Regions from separate parts of the Streptomyces sp. NBC_00370 genome, predicted to be linked through region 3. Evidence: riboswitches for the same ligand, from Rfam matches in the RefSeq annotation. Region 3 holds a riboswitch; each other region holds the start of a gene.
The links. Region 3 has a riboswitch for cobalamin ahead of metE (5-methyltetrahydropteroyltriglutamate--homocysteine S-methyltransferase). Riboswitches for the same ligand answer to the same signal wherever they lie in the genome.

Region 1 (4,205 bases), 4.5 Mb from region 3:
CCGGCGCCGGTGACGCCGTACTGAAACTGACCCCCGACGAGTGCGCCCACTGGCTCGGCGCCCTCAACGACCTGCGGCTGACGATCGGCACCCGGCTCGACGTCACGGACGAGGACGAGGGCGGCGAGCTGTACCGGCTGCCCGACTCCGACCCGCGCAAGCCGATGGTCATGGCGTATCTGTGGCTCGGCGCGCTCCAGGAGACGCTCGTGGAGACGATGATGCCCTGACGGGCCGCGCGGTTGCCCGAAATGAACCCTTCGCCATGATAGGTCCTGAGTGCTGACCGCACGGCGAAAGGGCACTCCACGATGACCACACCCGTCGAGAGCGACGAGACCGGCCGGCCGGGCGAGGACGACGAGGGCTACGCACGCGGGCTCGGCAGCCGGCAGATCCAGATGATCGCGATCGGCGGCGCGATCGGCGTCGGTCTGTTCATGGGCGCGGGCGCCAACATCGCCAAGGCGGGGCCGAGCATCATCCTGATGTACGCCCTCGCCGGCGTCGTCATCTTCTTCATCATGCGGGCGCTGGGCGAACTGCTGCTCTACCGCCCGGTGTCCGGCTCGTTCGCCGAGTACGCGCGCGAGTTCCTCGGCCCGTTCTTCGGCTACGCCACCGCCTGGACGTACTGGCTGATGTGGGTGGTCACCGGCATGGCCGAGCTGACGGCCGCCGCGATCTACATCCACTTCTGGTTCCCGCAGATCCCGCAGTGGGTCAGCTCGCTCGTCTTCCTGCTGGTGCTCTTCGGGGTGAATCTGATCTCGGTGAAGATCTTCGGCGAGGTCGAGTTCTGGTTCTCGATGATCAAGGTCACCGCCATCATCGGCATGATCGTCATCGGGCTCGGCGTCCTCACCCTCGGCTTCTCCGACGCCGGTGCCACCGCGGCCCCCGGCAATCTCGTCTCGCAGGGCGGGGTCTTCCCGCACGGCATCGGCTCCAGCCTGATGACCCTGCAAGGCGTGATGTTCGCCTACCTCGCCGTCGAGGTCGTCGGCGTCACGGCAGGCGAATCGCAGAACCCGGAGAAGACCCTCCCCAAGGCCATCAACACGCTGCCCTGGCGGATCATCATCTTCTACGTCGGCTCGCTGACCGTCCTGCTCGCCGTGGTCCGCTGGACCGAGTTCTCCGCCGGCGTCAGCCCCTTCGTCTACGCCTTCGAGAAGATCGGCATCCCGCTCGCCGCCGGCATCGTCAACTTCGTCGTCCTCACGGCGGCCCTGTCGTCCTGCAACTCCGGCATGTACTCGACGGGCCGGATGCTGCGCGCGCTCGCCGTCAACAGCGAGGCGCCCAAGGCGTTCGGCAGACTCAACTCGCGCCGCACCCCCGCCTTCGGCATCAGCGTCTCCGTCGCCCTGATGGGCATCGGCGTCATCCTCAACTACCTCGTCCCCGAGAAGGCGTTCGGGTACGTGACGTCGGTGGGCACCGCCGCCGGCATCTGGACCTGGATGATGATCCTCGCCAGCCACATCCGCTACCGCCGCGCCGTCGAAGCGGGCCGGCTGCCCGCCTCCGCGTTCCCGGCCCCCGGCGGCGCGGTGCTGAGCTGGGTCGCCCTCGCCTTCCTCGCCTTCGTCACCTGCCTGATCGCCTACGACCACGAAGCGCGCGTCTGCCTGTACGTGGGCGCCCTGTGGGCCGTGGGTCTGGTGGGCGGCTGGCAGCTGCTCAAGCGCCGCACCGTCACCACCGGGGAAGAGGCGGGCGCCTACGCACCCGTCGAGTAGGGCCTACCCGGTGGCCCGGCCCTCGGCCGTCCTATATTTCACTCATGCTGACCATCACCCAGGCTCTGTACGACCAGATCGTCGCGCACGCACGCCGCGATCATCCCGACGAAGCCTGCGGCGTGGTCGCGGGACCCGAGGGCTCCGACCGGCCCGAGCGGTTCGTCCCCATGCTCAACGCGGCACGCTCGCCCACCTTCTACGAATTCGACTCGGCGGACCTGCTGAAGCTCTACCGCGACCTGGACGACCGCGACGAGACCCCGGTGATCGTCTACCACTCGCACACCGCGACCGAGGCGTACCCGTCCCGTACGGACATCAGCTACGCCAACGAGCCCGAGGCGCACTACGTGCTGGTCTCGACCGCCGACAGCGACGGTCTCGGCCCGTTCCAGTTCCGCTCCTACCGGATCGTGGACGGCAAGGTCACCGAAGAGGACGTCACGGTCGTCTGAGAGACTGACCCCCTACCCGAGGCGGCAGGAGCCAGGAAGCCGGTGCGAGTCCGGCGCGGTCCCGCCACTGTGACCAAGCGAATCCGCTTGGCAGCCAGGAACTGACCTGCCGCCCTTCTTCCACCAGCCAGGGGACGCGGAAATCCCCCCGGAGGAGTGCTCAGCCATGCCGTCAGTCCCGCCCACGCTCCGCCGCGCGCTCATAGCCGCCGCGCTCCCCGCCCTGCTGGTACCGGTCGCCGCGTGCGGCTCGACGGACAAGCCGGCGGCGAGCGCCGCGAAGGCAGCCGCCCCCGGCTTCCCCTACACCGTCACCAACTGCGGTGTGAAGACGACCTACCAGGCACCGCCCCGGCGCGTCGTCACCATGAACCAGCACGCCACCGAGGTCATGCTCGCGCTCGGCCTGCGAAAATCCCTGGTCGGCACCGCCTACCTGGACGACACGATCTCGCCCGCCTACGCCGCCGCGTACAAGAGCGTGCCGGTGCTCGCCAAGGAGTACCCCTCCAAGGAGAAGCTGCTCGCCGCCGATCCCGACTTCGTCTACGGCGGCTACGCCAGCGCCTTCGACGCCAAGGACGGCCGCGCGCGCGACGACCTGAAGGGCGCGGGCATCGACACCCGGCTCAACATCGAGAGCTGCACCAAGGGCGCCGTCACCATGGACGACGTCTACCAGGAGGTACGGGAGGTCGGCCGGACCTTCGGCGTCCCCGACCGCGCGGACAAGTGGATCGCGCGGGCCCGCGCCACCGTCGCGGGGACGGCCGCCAAGCTCAAGGGCGTCAAGCCCGTCTCCGTCTTCGTCTACGACAGCGGCGACAAGACCGCCTTCACCGCGGGCGGCGCCGGCATCGGCAACGAACTCATCACCCGCGCGGGCGGCGCCAACGTCTTCGCCGACCTGGACAAGTCGTTCGGCGACGCCACCTGGGAACAGGTGGTCGCCCGCAAGCCGCAGGCCGTCGTCATCTACGACTACGGCTCGACGACGGTCGCCCAGAAGGAGAAGCGGCTCACCGACGACCCGGTGCTCGCCGACGTACCCGCGATCAAGAACAAGCGGTTCGCCGTGATGCCGCTGTCCAGCGTCGTCCTCGGCGTACGCGCCCCCGACGCCGTCGCGAAACTCGCGGCCCAGCTCCACCCCGGAACTGTGAAGTAGCGCCGTGCCCCGCACCACCCCGCCAGGCCCGTCCGGCATATCGGGCGCACCGGTCACGCCCGGCCCGCGAGGGCACGGGCGGCTGCGCTACCCGCTCGTGCTCGGCTGTCTCGTCGCCGCGCTCGCCGTCGCCGTCGTCGCCGGGCTCGCGCTCGGCTCCGTACGGATCGGGCCCGGCGAGGTCGTCGCCGCCCTCACCGGGCGGGCCGCACCGAGCCCGTACCGGACCATCGTCCTCGACGTACGGCTGCCCAGGGTGCTGCTCGGCGCGATCGTCGGCGCGGGGCTCGCCGTCGTCGGGACGGTCCTCCAGGCGCTGGTGCGCAACAAGCTCGCCGACCCGTTCCTGCTCGGCATCTCCTCCGGCGCGTCGACCGGCGCCGTGGCCGTGCTCGTCCTCGGCATCGGCGGGGGAGTGACCACCACCGTCGCCATGCCGGCCGCCGCCTTCGCCGGCTCGCTCGTCGCCCTCGCCCTCGTCTACAGCCTCGCCCGCAGGGGCGGCGCCATGACCGGCGGCAGGCTCGTCCTGGCCGGGGTGACCGTCTCGTACATCCTCTCCGCGCTCACCACCCTCCTGCTGGTCGTCGCCGCCCGGCCCGAGCAGTTCCAGGAGGCCCTGTACTGGACACTCGGCGGTCTGGGCAGCGCCCGCTGGGGCACGCTCGTCCTGCCCGGCGTCGTCCTGCTCGCCGGGACGGCGCTGCTGATGACCCTGGCCCGGCCCCTCGACCTGCTGCTGGTGGGGGAGGAGGGCGCGAGCGTGCTCGGTCTGAACGCCGGGGCGTTCCGGGCGGCCGTCTTCGTCGTCGCCTCGCTCGTGACCGGCGTCAT
Region 2 (4,205 bases), 2.0 Mb from region 3:
CCGATCATGTGCTGCTCGCCGGGGGAGAGCTTGGCGAGGTCGGCGACGTCGGAGTGGAGGTCGACCTCCTCCACGGTCCAGGTGTTCTTGATCGCGTCGCGGTAGCGGTCGTAGAAGTCCGGGTAGCGCATCGGCCGCAGCGTCAGTTCGAACCCCGGGTCGAGCAGGTTCTTCACGACGGTCTCGGTCGGTTCGGTGGTCTCGGTCGGTTCGGTCTCGGTCGTCATTACTGGCAGGCCTCGCAGGACTCGGGGTTTTCCAGGGAGCAGGCGACGGCGTCCGCGTCGGGCGCCATCGGTACGGGCACGGGCACGGGGCCGGGGCCGGGGCCGGGGGCGACGCGCGCCGCCGGTACGTCGGCGCCGGCCGCGCGGGCGATCCGGGTCGCCGGGCGCGAGCGCAGGTAGTACGTGGTCTTGAGGCCCTTCTTCCAGGCGTACGCGTACATCGAGCTGAGCTTCCCGATGGTCGGCGTCTCCAGGAACAGGTTCAGCGACTGGCTCTGGTCGAGGAACGGGGTACGCGCCGCCGCCATGTCGATCAGACCGCGCTGCGGGATCTCCCACGCCGTGCGGTACAGCTCGCGCACCTCGGCGGGCAGCCAACTGAAGCCCGCCACCGAGCCGCTCGACTCGCGCAGCGCCTCACGGCTCCTTGCGTCCCAGACGCCGAGCCGCTTCAACTCCGCCACCAGGTACGAGTTGACCTGAAGGAACTCACCCGACAGCGTCTCGCGCTTGAAGAGGTTCGAGACCTGCGGCTCGATGCACTCGTAGACCCCGGCGATCGAGGCGATGGTCGCGGTCGGCGCGATGGCGAGCAGCAGCGAGTTGCGCATACCGCTCCTGGCGACCCGGGCGCGCAGGGCGTCCCACCGCTCGGGCCAGTTCAGCTCCACGCCGTAGTGGTCGGGGTGCAGCACCCCGCGCGCCGTACGCGTCTGCTCCCAGGCGGGCAGCGGGGCGTACCGCTCGGCGAGCCCGCAGGACGCCTCGTACGCGGCGAGCATGACCCGCTCGGCGATCTTCGTGGAGAGCGCGGCGGCCTCGGCGGAGTCGAAGGGCAGGCCCTTCTTGAAGAAGACGTCCTGCAGGCCCATCACGCCGAGGCCGACCGGGCGCCACTTGGCGTTGGAGCGGCCCGCCTGCTCGGTCGGGTAGAAGTTGATGTCCACGACCCGGTCGAGGAAGGTGACGGCGGTGTGGACCGTCGTGTCCAGCCGCGCCCAGTCGATCTCGCCCGAATCCAGCACGAAAGCGGCCAGGTTGACCGAGCCGAGGTTGCAGACGGCCGTCTCGCCGTCGTCCGTGACCTCCAGGATCTCCGTGCAGAGGTTGGAGGAGTGGACCGTGCGGCCGGGCTCCGCCGTCTGGTTGGCCGTACGGTTCGACGCGTCCTTGAAGGTCATCCAGCCGTTGCCGGTCTGGGCGAGGGTGCGCATCATCCTGCCGTACAGGTCACGGGCCGGGATCGTCCTGATCGCGAGGCCCGCCGCCTCCGCCGCGCGGTACGCCGTGTCGAACGCGTCGCCCCACAGGTCGACCAGCTCCGGCACGTCGGACGGCGAGAACAACGACCAGTCGGTGTCCGCCTCGACGCGCCGCATGAACTCGTCGGGGATCCAGTGCGCCAGGTTGAGGTTGTGCGTACGGCGCGCCTCCTCACCGGTGTTGTCCCGCAGCTCCAGGAACTCCTCCAGGTCGGCGTGCCAGGTCTCCAGGTAGACGGCGGCGGCGCCCTTGCGCCTGCCGCCCTGGTTCACGGCGGCGACCGAGGAGTCGAGCGTGCGCAGGAACGGCACGATGCCGTTGGAGTGCCCGTTGGTGCCGCGGATCAGCGAACCCCGGGAGCGGATACGGGAGAACGGGATGCCGATGCCGCCCGCGTGCTTCGAGAGCCGGGCCACCTGGTGGTAGCGGTCGTAGATCGAGTCGAGTTCGTCGGCGGGGGAGTCCAGCAGATAGCAGGAGGACATCTGCGGGTGCCGGGTGCCCGAGTTGAACAGGGTCGGCGACGACGGCAGATAGTCCAGCCGGCTCATCAGCCGGTAGAGCGCGGCGACGTCCTCCAGCGCGGCCGGGCTGTCGTCCTCGGCGAGCCCGCACGCCACGCGCAGCATGAAGTACTGCGGGCGCTCGATGACCTGACGGGTGATCGGGTGGCGCAGCAGATAACGGCTGTAGAGCGTGCGCAGACCGAAGTAGCCGAACCGGTCGTCGGCCGCCGGGTCCACGAGCTCGTCGAGCCGGTCGGCGTGCAGCGCCACGAAGCGGGCGGTGGCGTCGGCGATCAGCCCCTCGGTGTGTCCGACGCCGACCGAGGCGGAGAACGACACCGCGCCCTGGCCGGCGGCCTCGTCGGCGATGGAACGGGTCAGCAGCCGGGCGGCGAGCCGGGAGTACGCGGGGTCCTCGGAGATCAGCCCGGCGGCGGCCTCGGTGGCCAGCTCGCGCAGGCCCGCAGCGTCCGATCCGGCGTTACGCCCCCGGAGCGCCGCCGCTGCGACCTTGCCCGGGTCGGTGTCGGGCAGATCGGCGGTGAGGTCCGTCAGCGTACGCAGCAGTGCCTCGCCTGAAGCGGCGGTGTGCGTGGCCGGACGGTCTGGCGCGATGGTCACGTGATGCTCTCCCTCGCTCGGATCGGGTCCGGCGGGCAGGAGGCAGGCATACGACGGACCGCACCCAGGGCAGGGCGCACCGCCGTGTCCGCCGGCCCTACCGCGGGGCCCGGGACGTCTCGGCGCCCGGCTCGGTCGAACCGGACGCACCGTCGGCAGGTCTTCGGACTCGCGGGTACGACAAAGCGCACCACAGCACACCGTTGCGGGACAGTTCCGGATTCGCACCGGATTCCCCTGTGTCGACAGCGAGACGAGCATACATCTGGTGGGCGTCTCGGGAGTCACCCCCCACATCTTGTGTCGCATCGAGTTTCGTCTGCCCGCTACGGGATTCATCTCGGCATCACGCTGGATACCGAGCAGCTCAAGGAATGGGTGCGCTGATACGCGCGACGGGCCGCCGGCGGTGCCGGCGGCCCGTTCCCGTGACGGTTTTCTCGGTGGGTCAGTGAGCCGGTTCGGCCGGTGTTGTCAGGGGGAGTTCGGCCTTGACGTCCGGGTCGCCCGCGTCCGCCGTGTAGTCGGACGCCGTCGTCTCGTCGATGCCGTCCGGTGCCTTGACCGCGCGCAGGATCAGGGTGAGGACCACCGTCACCACCACGTTCAGCACGAACGCGGTGAGGCCGATGTAGCCGATCTCGCCGAGCCCCGGGATCTCCTTCGACGAGCCGCCGAAGTGCTTCTGGGTCGGGCTCGCGACGCCGTACGCGGCGAGCGTCCCGTAGACCATGCCGACCGCCCAGCCCGCCAGCAGCGCCCAGCGGTGGAACCAGCGGGTGAACAGGCCGCCGACCAGGGCCGGCAGGGTCTGCAGGATCCAGATGCCGCCCAGCAGCTGGAAGTTGATCGCGACGGTCGGGTCCATCCCGAGGACGAAGACCAGCGCGCCCACCTTCACCAGCAGGGACACCAGCTTGGAGACCTTGGTCTCCTGCGCCGGGGTCGCGTCCGGCTTGATGAAGTCCTTGTAGATGTTGCGGGTGAAGAGGTTCGCCGCGGCGATCGACATGATCGCGGCCGGCACCAGCGCGCCGATACCGATCGCGGCGAAGGCGACGCCGGCGAACCAGTCGGGGAACATGTTCTCGAAGAGCTGCGGGATCGCCAACTGGCCGTTGTCGACCTTGATCCCGGCGGCGATCGCCATGAAGCCGAGCAGCGCCAGCAGCCCCAGCATCAGTGAATACAGCGGCAGGATCGCGGTGTTGCGCCGGATCACGTCACGGCTGCGGCTGGAGAGCGTCGCCGTGATGGAGTGCGGATACATGAAGAGCGCGAGCGCCGAGCCGAGCGCCAGCGTCGCGTACCCCCACTGGCCGGCCTCGGGCGGCGCCAGCGCGCCGCGCGGTTTGCCGGTGGCCGGATTGACCTTCGCGAAGGCGTCGCCCGCCTTGGCGAAGATGTCGTCGAAGCCGCCGAGCCTGATCGGGATGTAGATGATCGCCACGAGAATGACGATGTAGATCAGACCGTCCTTGACGAACGCGATCAGCGCGGGCGCCCGCAGCCCCGACGAGTACGTGTAGGCGGCGAGCACGGCGAACGCGATGAACAGCGGCAGGTCCTTGACGAACCAGTTGGTGTC
Region 3 (4,205 bases):
CCGCTTCCGTCGGTCAGGAGCCCTCGGTGGCCAGTTCGGCGCGGATCTCGCGGGCGGCCGCGACCAGGTTCTCCAGCGAGGCCCGGGTCTCGGGCCAGCCGCGGGTCTTCAGGCCGCAGTCGGGGTTGACCCACAGCCGCTCGGCCGGGATGGCCTCAAGTCCCTTACGCAGCAGGGCCGCCGCCTCTTCGGCGCTCGGCACGCGCGGCGAGTGGATGTCGTACACGCCGGGGCCCGCCTCACGCGGGTAGCCGTGTGCGGCGAGTTCGCCGGCGACCTGCATGTGCGAGCGGGCGGCCTCCAGGCTGATGACGTCGGCGTCGAGGTCGTCGATGGCCTGCACGATGTCGCCGAACTCGGCGTAGCACATGTGCGTGTGGATCTGGGTGGCCGGGCCGACACCGCTGGTGGTGAGCCGGAACGACTCGGTGGCCCAGTCCAGGTAGGCGGCGTGGTCGGCGGCACGCAGCGGCAGCGTTTCGCGCAGGGCAGGCTCGTCGACCTGGATGACCGAAGTACCGGCCGCCTCAAGGTCGTTCACTTCGTCGCGCAGCGCGAGGGCGACCTGGCGCGCGGTGTCGCCGAGCGGCTGGTCGTCGCGGACGAAGGACCAGGCCAGCATGGTGACGGGTCCGGTGAGCATGCCCTTGACCGGGCGGTCGGTCAGGGACTGCGCGTACGTCGTCCAGCGCACCGTCATCGGCTCGGGCCGTGAGATGTCGCCGGCCAGCACCGGCGGCCGGACGTACCGGGTGCCGTAGGACTGCACCCAGCCGTGCTGCGTCGCCAGATAGCCGGTCAGCTGCTCGGCGAAGTACTGCACCATGTCGTTGCGTTCGGGCTCGCCGTGCACCAGGACGTCGATCCCGGCCTTCTCCTGGAAGGACAGGACGTCCCTGATCTCGTTCTTGATGCGCTCCTCGTACCCGGCGGTGTCGATCCGGCCGGTCCGCACGTCGGCCCGGGCGGTGCGCAGTTCGTCGGTCTGCGGGAACGAGCCGATGGTCGTGGTCGGCAGCAGCGGGAGCCCGAGGTGCGCGCGCTGGGTGAGGGTCCGCTCGGGGTACGGCTGCGAGCGCCGCCCGTCGGCGTCGGTGATGGCCGCGGTACGGGCCCGTACCGCGGGGTCGCTGGTCAGTTCCGACCCGGCGCGGGAGGCCAGATCGGCGCGGTTGGAGGCGAGTTCGGCAGCGATGGCATCGGTGCCCCGTGCCAGACCGCGCGCCAGGACGGCGATCTCCTGCGTCTTCTGCCGGGCGAACGCGAGCCAGCGGGCGATCTGCGGATCGATGTCGCGCTCGGCGTCTGCGTCCAGCGGTACGTGCAGGAGCGAGCAGGACGACGAGACGTCGACCCGGTCCGCGAGACCGAGGAGGGTGCCCAGCGTGGCCAGTGAATTCTCGTAGTCGTTGATCCAGATGTTGCGGCCGTTGACGACGCCGGCGACCAGCCGCTTGCCGGGCAGTCCGCCGGCCGCTGCGAGGTCTTCGAGGTTGGCGGCGCCCGACTCGGTGAAGTCGAGGGCGAGGCCTTCGACCGGCGCCTTGGCCAGGACGGCCAGCGCCTCGCCGAGCCGCCCGAAGTACGAGGCGACGAGCAGCTTCGGCCGGTCGGCCGCGCCGCCCAGGTCGCGGTAGGCGCGGGCGGCGGCGTTCAGTTCGGCGGGGGTGCGGTCCTGCACCAGCGCGGGCTCGTCGAGCTGCACCCACTGGGCGCCGGCCGCCCGCAGATCGGCCAGCACCTCGGCGTACACCGGCAGCAGCCGGTCCAGCAGGGTCAGCGGCTCGAAGTCGGCCGCGACGCCGGGCGCGGGCTTGGCGAGCAGCAGGTACGTGACCGGGCCGACGAGGACCGGCCGCGCGGTGTGCCCGAGCGCGACAGCCTCCTTCAGCTCGGTGACCTGCTTGCCGGAGTCGGCGGTGAAGACGGTGTCCGGGCCCAGCTCCGGCACGAGGTAGTGGTAGTTCGTGTCGAACCACTTGGTCATTTCGAGCGGGGCGATGTCCTGATTGCCCCGGGCCATCGCGAAATACCCGTCGAGCGCGTCGGCGCCGACCGCCGCGCGGTGCCGCTCGGGGACAGCGCCGACCATGACGCTGGTGTCCAGAACATGGTCGTAGTACGAGAAGTCACCGGACGGCACCTCCTCGATGCCGGCCTCGGCCAGCTGCTGCCAGTTCGAACGGCGCAGGCCTGCCGCGGTCTCCCGGAGGGCGTCGGCGGTGACTCGGCCCTTCCAGTACCCCTCGACGGCCTTTTTCAGTTCACGGTTCTGACCCTGGCGGGGGTAGCCGTGGACGGTGGCTCGTGCTGCCGCGGCTGCGGGCTTCGCTGTCACGGAACTCTCCTTCGCGAGATGTGTCCTGGTATCCCGGGGACGGGACCGCGGACGCGAAGGGACGGACCAACCGGGCCGCCCGCGAGGCTGTGCCGCCGCGTATGCCGCTCGATGTGTACGCCGACCCGCCCACGAGGTCACCGGGATGTCCGCGCGCGATCGGTCGCGCACGGGCAACGGGCAGGTCTTCGGACTCGTGGGCTCGTCTCGTGAAGGTCACGGGACACCTAATGGCCGTCGCTTCCCAGACCCGGCCGGGTCCAGTGCGTATGACGGCGGTCGTTCCCACTCACCGCTGCGGGGCAGTCCCGGATTCTCACCGGGTTCCCTCTTACGAAGCCCTCTCTGGCGGACAGGGCTCACCAGTCGCACGGACCAGCCTAGAGGGAAGAACGGCCCGCGCGCACCCTCGCCCGCAATCCGGGACCACGTCGGACACCTGGGTGCGCGCCGCTCGGCGCACGCCGGCCACCGCCCGTCACACCCGCGACTTCTCGTCGTAGAAGGCCCGTGACAGCCGTACGCGCACCCGCTGGGCCAGGCCGGTTCTGCGGGTCACGCCGTTGCTGTCCGTCGCGGGGCCGAGCTGGAGCGGCTGCGGCTGTTCGCCCTGCGTCAGGGTGAACAGTTCGGCCGGCGAGAGCCGCTCGTGCACCTCGACGAACTCGCCGTGCGGCAGCCGCTTGACGATGCCGGTCTCCCTGCCGTGCAGCACCTTCTCCCGGTCGCGCCGCCGCAGTCCCAGACAGACGCGTCGGGTCACGACGAAGACGATCACCGGCATCACGAAGAACGCGACCCGCACGGTCCAGGTGATGGCGTTGATGGACAGATGGAAGTGGGTCGCCCACAGGTCGTTCCCGCCTCCGACCAGCAGGACCAGGTACTCACTGATCCACGCGGCGCCGATGGCCGTACGGACCGGCCGGTCGCGCGGCCGGTCCAGCAGATGGTGTTCGCGGCGGTCGCCGGTTATCCATGCCTCGACGAACGGATAGGCCCCGATGAAGACCAGCATCAGCGGGAAGACCATCAGCGGCACGAACACACCGAGGACGAGTGTGTGACCCCAGGCGTTGATCTCCCAGCCCGGCATGATGCGGATCAGTCCCTCGGAGAAGCCGAGGTACCAGTCGGGCTGGGCACCGGTCGACACCTGGTCGGGGCGGTAAGGGCCGTACGACCAGACGGGGTTGATCGCCGCGACCGCCGCGATCACCGCGATCGTCCCGAAGACCAGGAAGAAGAAGCCGCCGGCCTTCGCCATGTACACCGGCATCAGCGGCGCCCCCACGACGTTCTTCTCCGTCCGTCCGGGGCCCGGGAATTGGGTGTGCTTGTGGTAGACGACGAGGATCAGATGGACGACGACGAGCGCGGCGATGATCCCCGGGAACAGCAGCACATGCACGGAGTAGAAGCGCGACACGATGTCGTGTCCCGGGAACTCCCCGCCGAACAGGAACATCGACAGGTACGTGCCGACGACGGGCGTGGAGAGGACGGCGCCGTCCACGAAGCGCATCCCCGTACCGGACAGCAGGTCGTCCGGCAGCGAGTAGCCGGTCAGCCCCTCGAAGAGCCCGATGATCAGCATCAGCCAGCCGAACAGCCAGTTGATCTCGCGGGGCTTGCGGAACGAGCCGGTGAAGAAGTGCCGCATCATGTGCACGAGCAGCGCGGCGAGGAAGACGAGTGCGGCCCAGTGGTGGATCTGCCGGATCAGCAGTCCGCCGCGCACGTCGAAGCTGATGTCCAGCGTGGAGGCGTACGCCTCCGACATCCTGATGCCGTTCAGCGGGGCGTAACTCCCGTGGTACACCACCTCGTTCATCGACGGGTGGAAGAAGAGAGTCAGGTAGACGCC
Region 4 (4,205 bases), 200 kb from region 3:
ACGTCCTGGGGTACGTCGTCGGCGGCGCGGTCGGAGGCGAAGGCCGTGCCGAGGACCGCGAACACCGTGTGGGCGTCCTCCTTGGCCTGTCCGCCGAGTTGCACCGCGACCTCGGTCGCCGACTGTTCAGCGTTGCTCATGGGGTTGTTCCTCTCTGCGCCGAAGCTGTACGTGGAAGCCTGGGAAGGGATCGCTCCCAGGCTCTCCCCCGGGCCGTCGGAGTGCGACCGGAACCGGTCGGCCGGATGAAGCGCCGGCGGCCCGGGTACCCGCTGGGCAGCGGGCCAACCACCGGGCGCCCCGACGGGCCACGGCAGCTGTGTGCCCGTCAGGGCCGGGGGTACACGGTCGGCATGACCGTCGCCAAGACCAGCGTCCTCGTCCTCGACTGTGCCGAACCCGCCGACCTCGCCGAGTTCTACGCCACCTTCTTCGAAGCGGAGATCAAGATCGGTACCGACCCGGACTTCGTGGAGATCGTCGGACAGTCCGGCGTCCATCTCGCGATCCGCAGGGACCACGGCTACGCGCCTGCCAGCTGGCCCCGGCCCGAAACCTCTCAACAGGCCCATCTGCGCATCATGGTGGCCCGCGAGGACATCGACGAGGCGGAGCGTGAGGCGATCAGCCTCGGCGCACGCCCGCTGGACACCAAGGACAACGGCGGCCCGCGCGACACGCGCGTCTACTCGGACCCGGCGGGGCACTCCTTCACGCTGGCCGTCCAGCCGTAACGACGATGTCCGGCGTCCCGCCGTGGCGGGGCGCCGGACAGAGCCGGTCCGGGGTACAGGCTGCCTCGCGGAGGACTCAACCGCCGAACTGCTGGATGAACGCCTCGCAGAACGCCTTCAGATCGTCCGGCTTGCGGCTGGTGATGAGCGGGCTGGGCGCGGCGGTGCAGACCTTGACCTGCTCGTCCACCCAGGTACCGCCGGCGTTGCGGATGTCGGTCCGCAGGCTCGGCCAGGACGTCAGCGTCCTGTTACGCACCACATCGGCCTCGATGAGCGTCCACGGGGCGTGGCAGATCGCCGCCACCGGCTTGCCCGCGTCGAAGAACGCCTTCACGAAGGCCACCGCCGCGGGATCCGTCCGCAGCGCGTCGGGGTTGGCGACACCGCCGGGCAGCACGAGACCGTCGTAGTCCTCGACGGAGCTCTGCGCCACCGTCCGGTCGACGGGGAAGGTGTCCGCCTTGTCGAGGTGGTTGAACGCCTGCACCTGGCCCGGCGCGGTCGAGATCAGCTCGCGCTCGCCGCGCGCCTCCCCCACCGCCTTCCAGGGTTCGGTCAGCTCGACCTGCTCCACGCCTTCGGGAGCAACGAGAAATGCCACTCGCATCCGGATCACGTCCTTTCTCGTCATGTACAGCTGTGTTCGTCTGCCCGACGACGGGCGCCCGACACGCAGGCGGCCCGTGGACCGAGCCGGCCGGCCCCGCACGATTCTTACCGGAATGTGCCGGGCGGGCATGTCGAGTGACGCCGGGGGCTGCCGGGCGGCGTCAGGCGGGCGTCAAAGCCGCACGCGGTCGCGTCAGCCGTCCGTCAAGGCGTGGAGCGCCGGTCCGTTCCGTGCCTAGAGTCACCGCCATGGGACGACGTCGGGCGGGAGGGGCGGCCACGGGGCCCGGCGCCGGCAGCCGGGGCGCGCCGGGCACGGTGTACGACGACCGCTGGGCCGGTGAGGCCCGGCAGGCGGCGGGGTGCGCAGGGGTGTTGCTGACCCTGCTGCTGGTGGTCGACGGCGCTTCGGGCGATCTGACCCTGCGGCACGCCGTGTTCTGGACCGGGCTCGCCGTGCTGCTGTTCGTCGTACTCGTACCGGCCCGGGTGTCGGCGGGGGCCGGCTGGCTGGCCTCGCGCGGGCTGCTCGGCGAGCATCGGGTGCGTACGGACCGGCTGTTGTCGGTCCGTATGTCCGACGGGGTGGCCCAGCGCCTCGTCCTGTGCGACACGGAGGGCGGCAGGGTCGAGGTCGATCCGCGGGTGCTCGTCGCGGCGCCGCAGCTCTGGTACCGGCTGGAGACGGACGCCCTCGGGTCGCTGAGAGACGGCCGGCCGCTGTACGGCGCCGATACGCTCCGCAGGCTCACCGGACGCCTGGACGGCGCGGCGGCCGAGGCGGTCTTCCGCTCGTCCGGCCTGCGCTGAGCGTCCCGGTCCCGGCCGCCGCGGACCGTGCGTACGGCGTGGGCCCGGACGCGGGCACGAGGGGTGCACTGTGGCGTCACGGGGCCGACGGGCGGTACGGTGCCGAGGACATGACGAGGGTGTGACGGAAGTCCGGTGAGAATCCGGCACGGTCGCGCCACTGTGGACCCGCGGTTCGCCGCGGGAAGTCAGACCCGGCACCTTCGTCTCAGGCACCACGATCGGGACGCGTGTTCCCCAGGAGGTTCGGCCATGGCACAGTCTGCCGCCCCCACCACCGGCTCCACAGCCGTCGCACCCATCTCGCTCAAGGCGATAGCGCCCTGGGCGGTCTTCTTCGGCGTTCTGATGCTGTTCCTGCTGTACTTCGTCGGCGCCGAGCAGGGCGCCACCTCTGTCTTCTCCGGCACCGACATCCACGAGTGGGTCCATGACGGACGCCATCTCCTCGGCTTCCCCTGCCACTGAGAGACCGAGGAAATCCGCTCATGAACTCCATATCCGTCAGGGCCCTGTTGGTGCGCGGCATGCTCGCGGGGCTCGCCGCAGGCGTGCTCGCCCTCGTCGTCGCCTATCTGCTCGGTGAGCCGAGGATCGACTCGGCCATCGCGTTCGAGGACTCGCACAGCCACGAGCACGAGATGGAAGTCGTCAGCCGCTCGCTCCAGTCCACCGCCGGACTCGCCACGGGCGTCCTGGTGTTCGGCGTCGCCGTCGGCGGTATCGCCGCGCTCGCGTTCTGTGTCGCGCTCGGCCGGATCGGCGCCTTCGGGCCCCGGGCCACGGCGATGCTGCTCGCGGGCGGTGCGCTGCTCACCGTCTACGTCGTGCCGTTCCTCAAGTACCCGGCCAATCCGCCGTCGGTGGGCGACCCGGGGACCATCGGCAAGCGCAGTACGCTGTATGTGCTGATGATCGTGCTGAGTGTGCTGCTGGCCGTGGCGGCCGTCATCTTCGGCAAGCGGCTGGCACCGCGGCTCGGCAACTGGAACGCGACGGTCGCCGCCGTCGTCGGCTTCGGTGTGCTGGTCGGCCTCGCGTACGCGTTCCTGCCCACCGTCAACGAAGTGCCCAAGGACTTCCCGGCGCCGCTGCTCTGGCAGTTCAGGGTGGCCTCGCTGGCCATCCAGATCACCATGTGGAGCGCCTTCGGGCTGATCTTCGGCCATCTCGCCCAGCGGCTCCTCGCTCCGGAGACCGTTCCGGCGGTGCGCCGCAGCAGTCCGGACGACCGGGTCGGCGCCCCGGTGAACTGAACCCCGACCACCGTCAGAAACCCGCCGGGGCCCTTCCCGGCGGGTTTCTTCGTGAGGAGAAGCAATGGAGTACGTACGTCTGGGCCGGACCGGTCTTGAGGTGTCCAGGATCGTCCTCGGCTGTATGAGTTTCGGCGACCCGCAGTCCGGGTCCCACCCCTGGTCCCTGCCGCTGGAGGAGTCACGGCCGCTGGTCCGGCAGGCCGTCGAGGCGGGCATCACCACCTTCGACACGGCCAACGTCTACTCGCTCGGGTCGAGCGAGGAGATCGTCGGGCGGCTGCTGGGCGAATTCGCCAAGCGCGAGGAGGTCGTGATCGCCACCAAGGTGAACGGCCGGATGCACGCGGGTCCCAAGGGCGCGGGTCTGTCGCGTGCGGCCATCTTCAGCCAGGCGGAGGCGAGTCTGCGGCGGCTGGGCACTGACTACATCGATCTGTACCAGATCCACCGCTACGACCCGAACACGCCGATCGAGGAGACGATGGAGGCGCTGCACGACCTCGTGCGCGCCGGGAAGGTGCGCTACATCGGGGCCTCCTCGATGTGGACGTGGCAGTTCGCCAACGCCCAGCACACCGCCGAACTGCACGGCTGGACGCCGTTCGTGTCGATGCAGGACCAGTACAGCCTGCTGATGCGCGAGGAGGAGCGGGAGATGCTGCCGTTCTGTCTCGACCAGGGGGTCGGGGTGCTGCCGTGGAGCCCGCTGGCCCGGGGCCGGCTGACCCGCGACTGGGAGGACGACACCACCTCGCGTGCGCGCAGCGACCAGTTCGGCTCCACCCTCTAC

Region 1: another riboswitch for cobalamin. It lies ahead of OHS57_RS14095 (ABC transporter substrate-binding protein); the one in region 3 lies ahead of metE (5-methyltetrahydropteroyltriglutamate--homocysteine S-methyltransferase).
Region 2: another riboswitch for cobalamin. It lies ahead of OHS57_RS25705 (ribonucleoside-diphosphate reductase subunit alpha); the one in region 3 lies ahead of metE (5-methyltetrahydropteroyltriglutamate--homocysteine S-methyltransferase).
Region 4: another riboswitch for cobalamin. It lies ahead of OHS57_RS33370 (CbtB domain-containing protein); the one in region 3 lies ahead of metE (5-methyltetrahydropteroyltriglutamate--homocysteine S-methyltransferase).

What each region holds. Positions count from the first base shown of each region.
Region 1 is NZ_CP107968.1:3,184,616-3,188,820, reverse strand. It holds gene OHS57_RS14110 (DUF2017 domain-containing protein) at 1-230, shown strand, start outside; gene OHS57_RS14105 (amino acid permease) at 312-1,745, shown strand; gene OHS57_RS14100 (Mov34/MPN/PAD-1 family protein) at 1,790-2,203, shown strand; cobalamin riboswitch at 2,175-2,327, shown strand; gene OHS57_RS14095 (ABC transporter substrate-binding protein) at 2,370-3,371, shown strand; gene OHS57_RS14090 (iron ABC transporter permease) at 3,409-4,205, shown strand, end outside.
Region 2 is NZ_CP107968.1:5,737,222-5,741,426, forward strand. It holds gene OHS57_RS25700 (ribonucleotide-diphosphate reductase subunit beta) at 1-227, opposite strand, end outside; gene OHS57_RS25705 (ribonucleoside-diphosphate reductase subunit alpha) at 227-2,617, opposite strand; cobalamin riboswitch at 2,755-2,879, opposite strand; gene mctP (monocarboxylate uptake permease MctP) at 3,066-4,205, opposite strand, start outside.
Region 3 is NZ_CP107968.1:7,724,066-7,728,270, reverse strand. It holds gene metE (5-methyltetrahydropteroyltriglutamate--homocysteine S-methyltransferase) at 14-2,338, opposite strand; cobalamin riboswitch at 2,501-2,720, opposite strand; gene qcrB (cytochrome bc1 complex cytochrome b subunit) at 2,817-4,205, opposite strand, start outside.
Region 4 is NZ_CP107968.1:7,523,623-7,527,827, reverse strand. It holds gene OHS57_RS33390 (hypothetical protein) at 1-140, opposite strand, end outside; gene OHS57_RS33385 (VOC family protein) at 354-734, shown strand; gene OHS57_RS33380 (type 1 glutamine amidotransferase domain-containing protein) at 811-1,344, opposite strand; gene OHS57_RS33375 (hypothetical protein) at 1,596-2,156, shown strand; adenosylcobalamin (AdoCbl) riboswitch at 2,269-2,364, shown strand; gene OHS57_RS33370 (CbtB domain-containing protein) at 2,409-2,624, shown strand; gene OHS57_RS33365 (CbtA family protein) at 2,645-3,412, shown strand; gene OHS57_RS33360 (aldo/keto reductase) at 3,477-4,205, shown strand, end outside.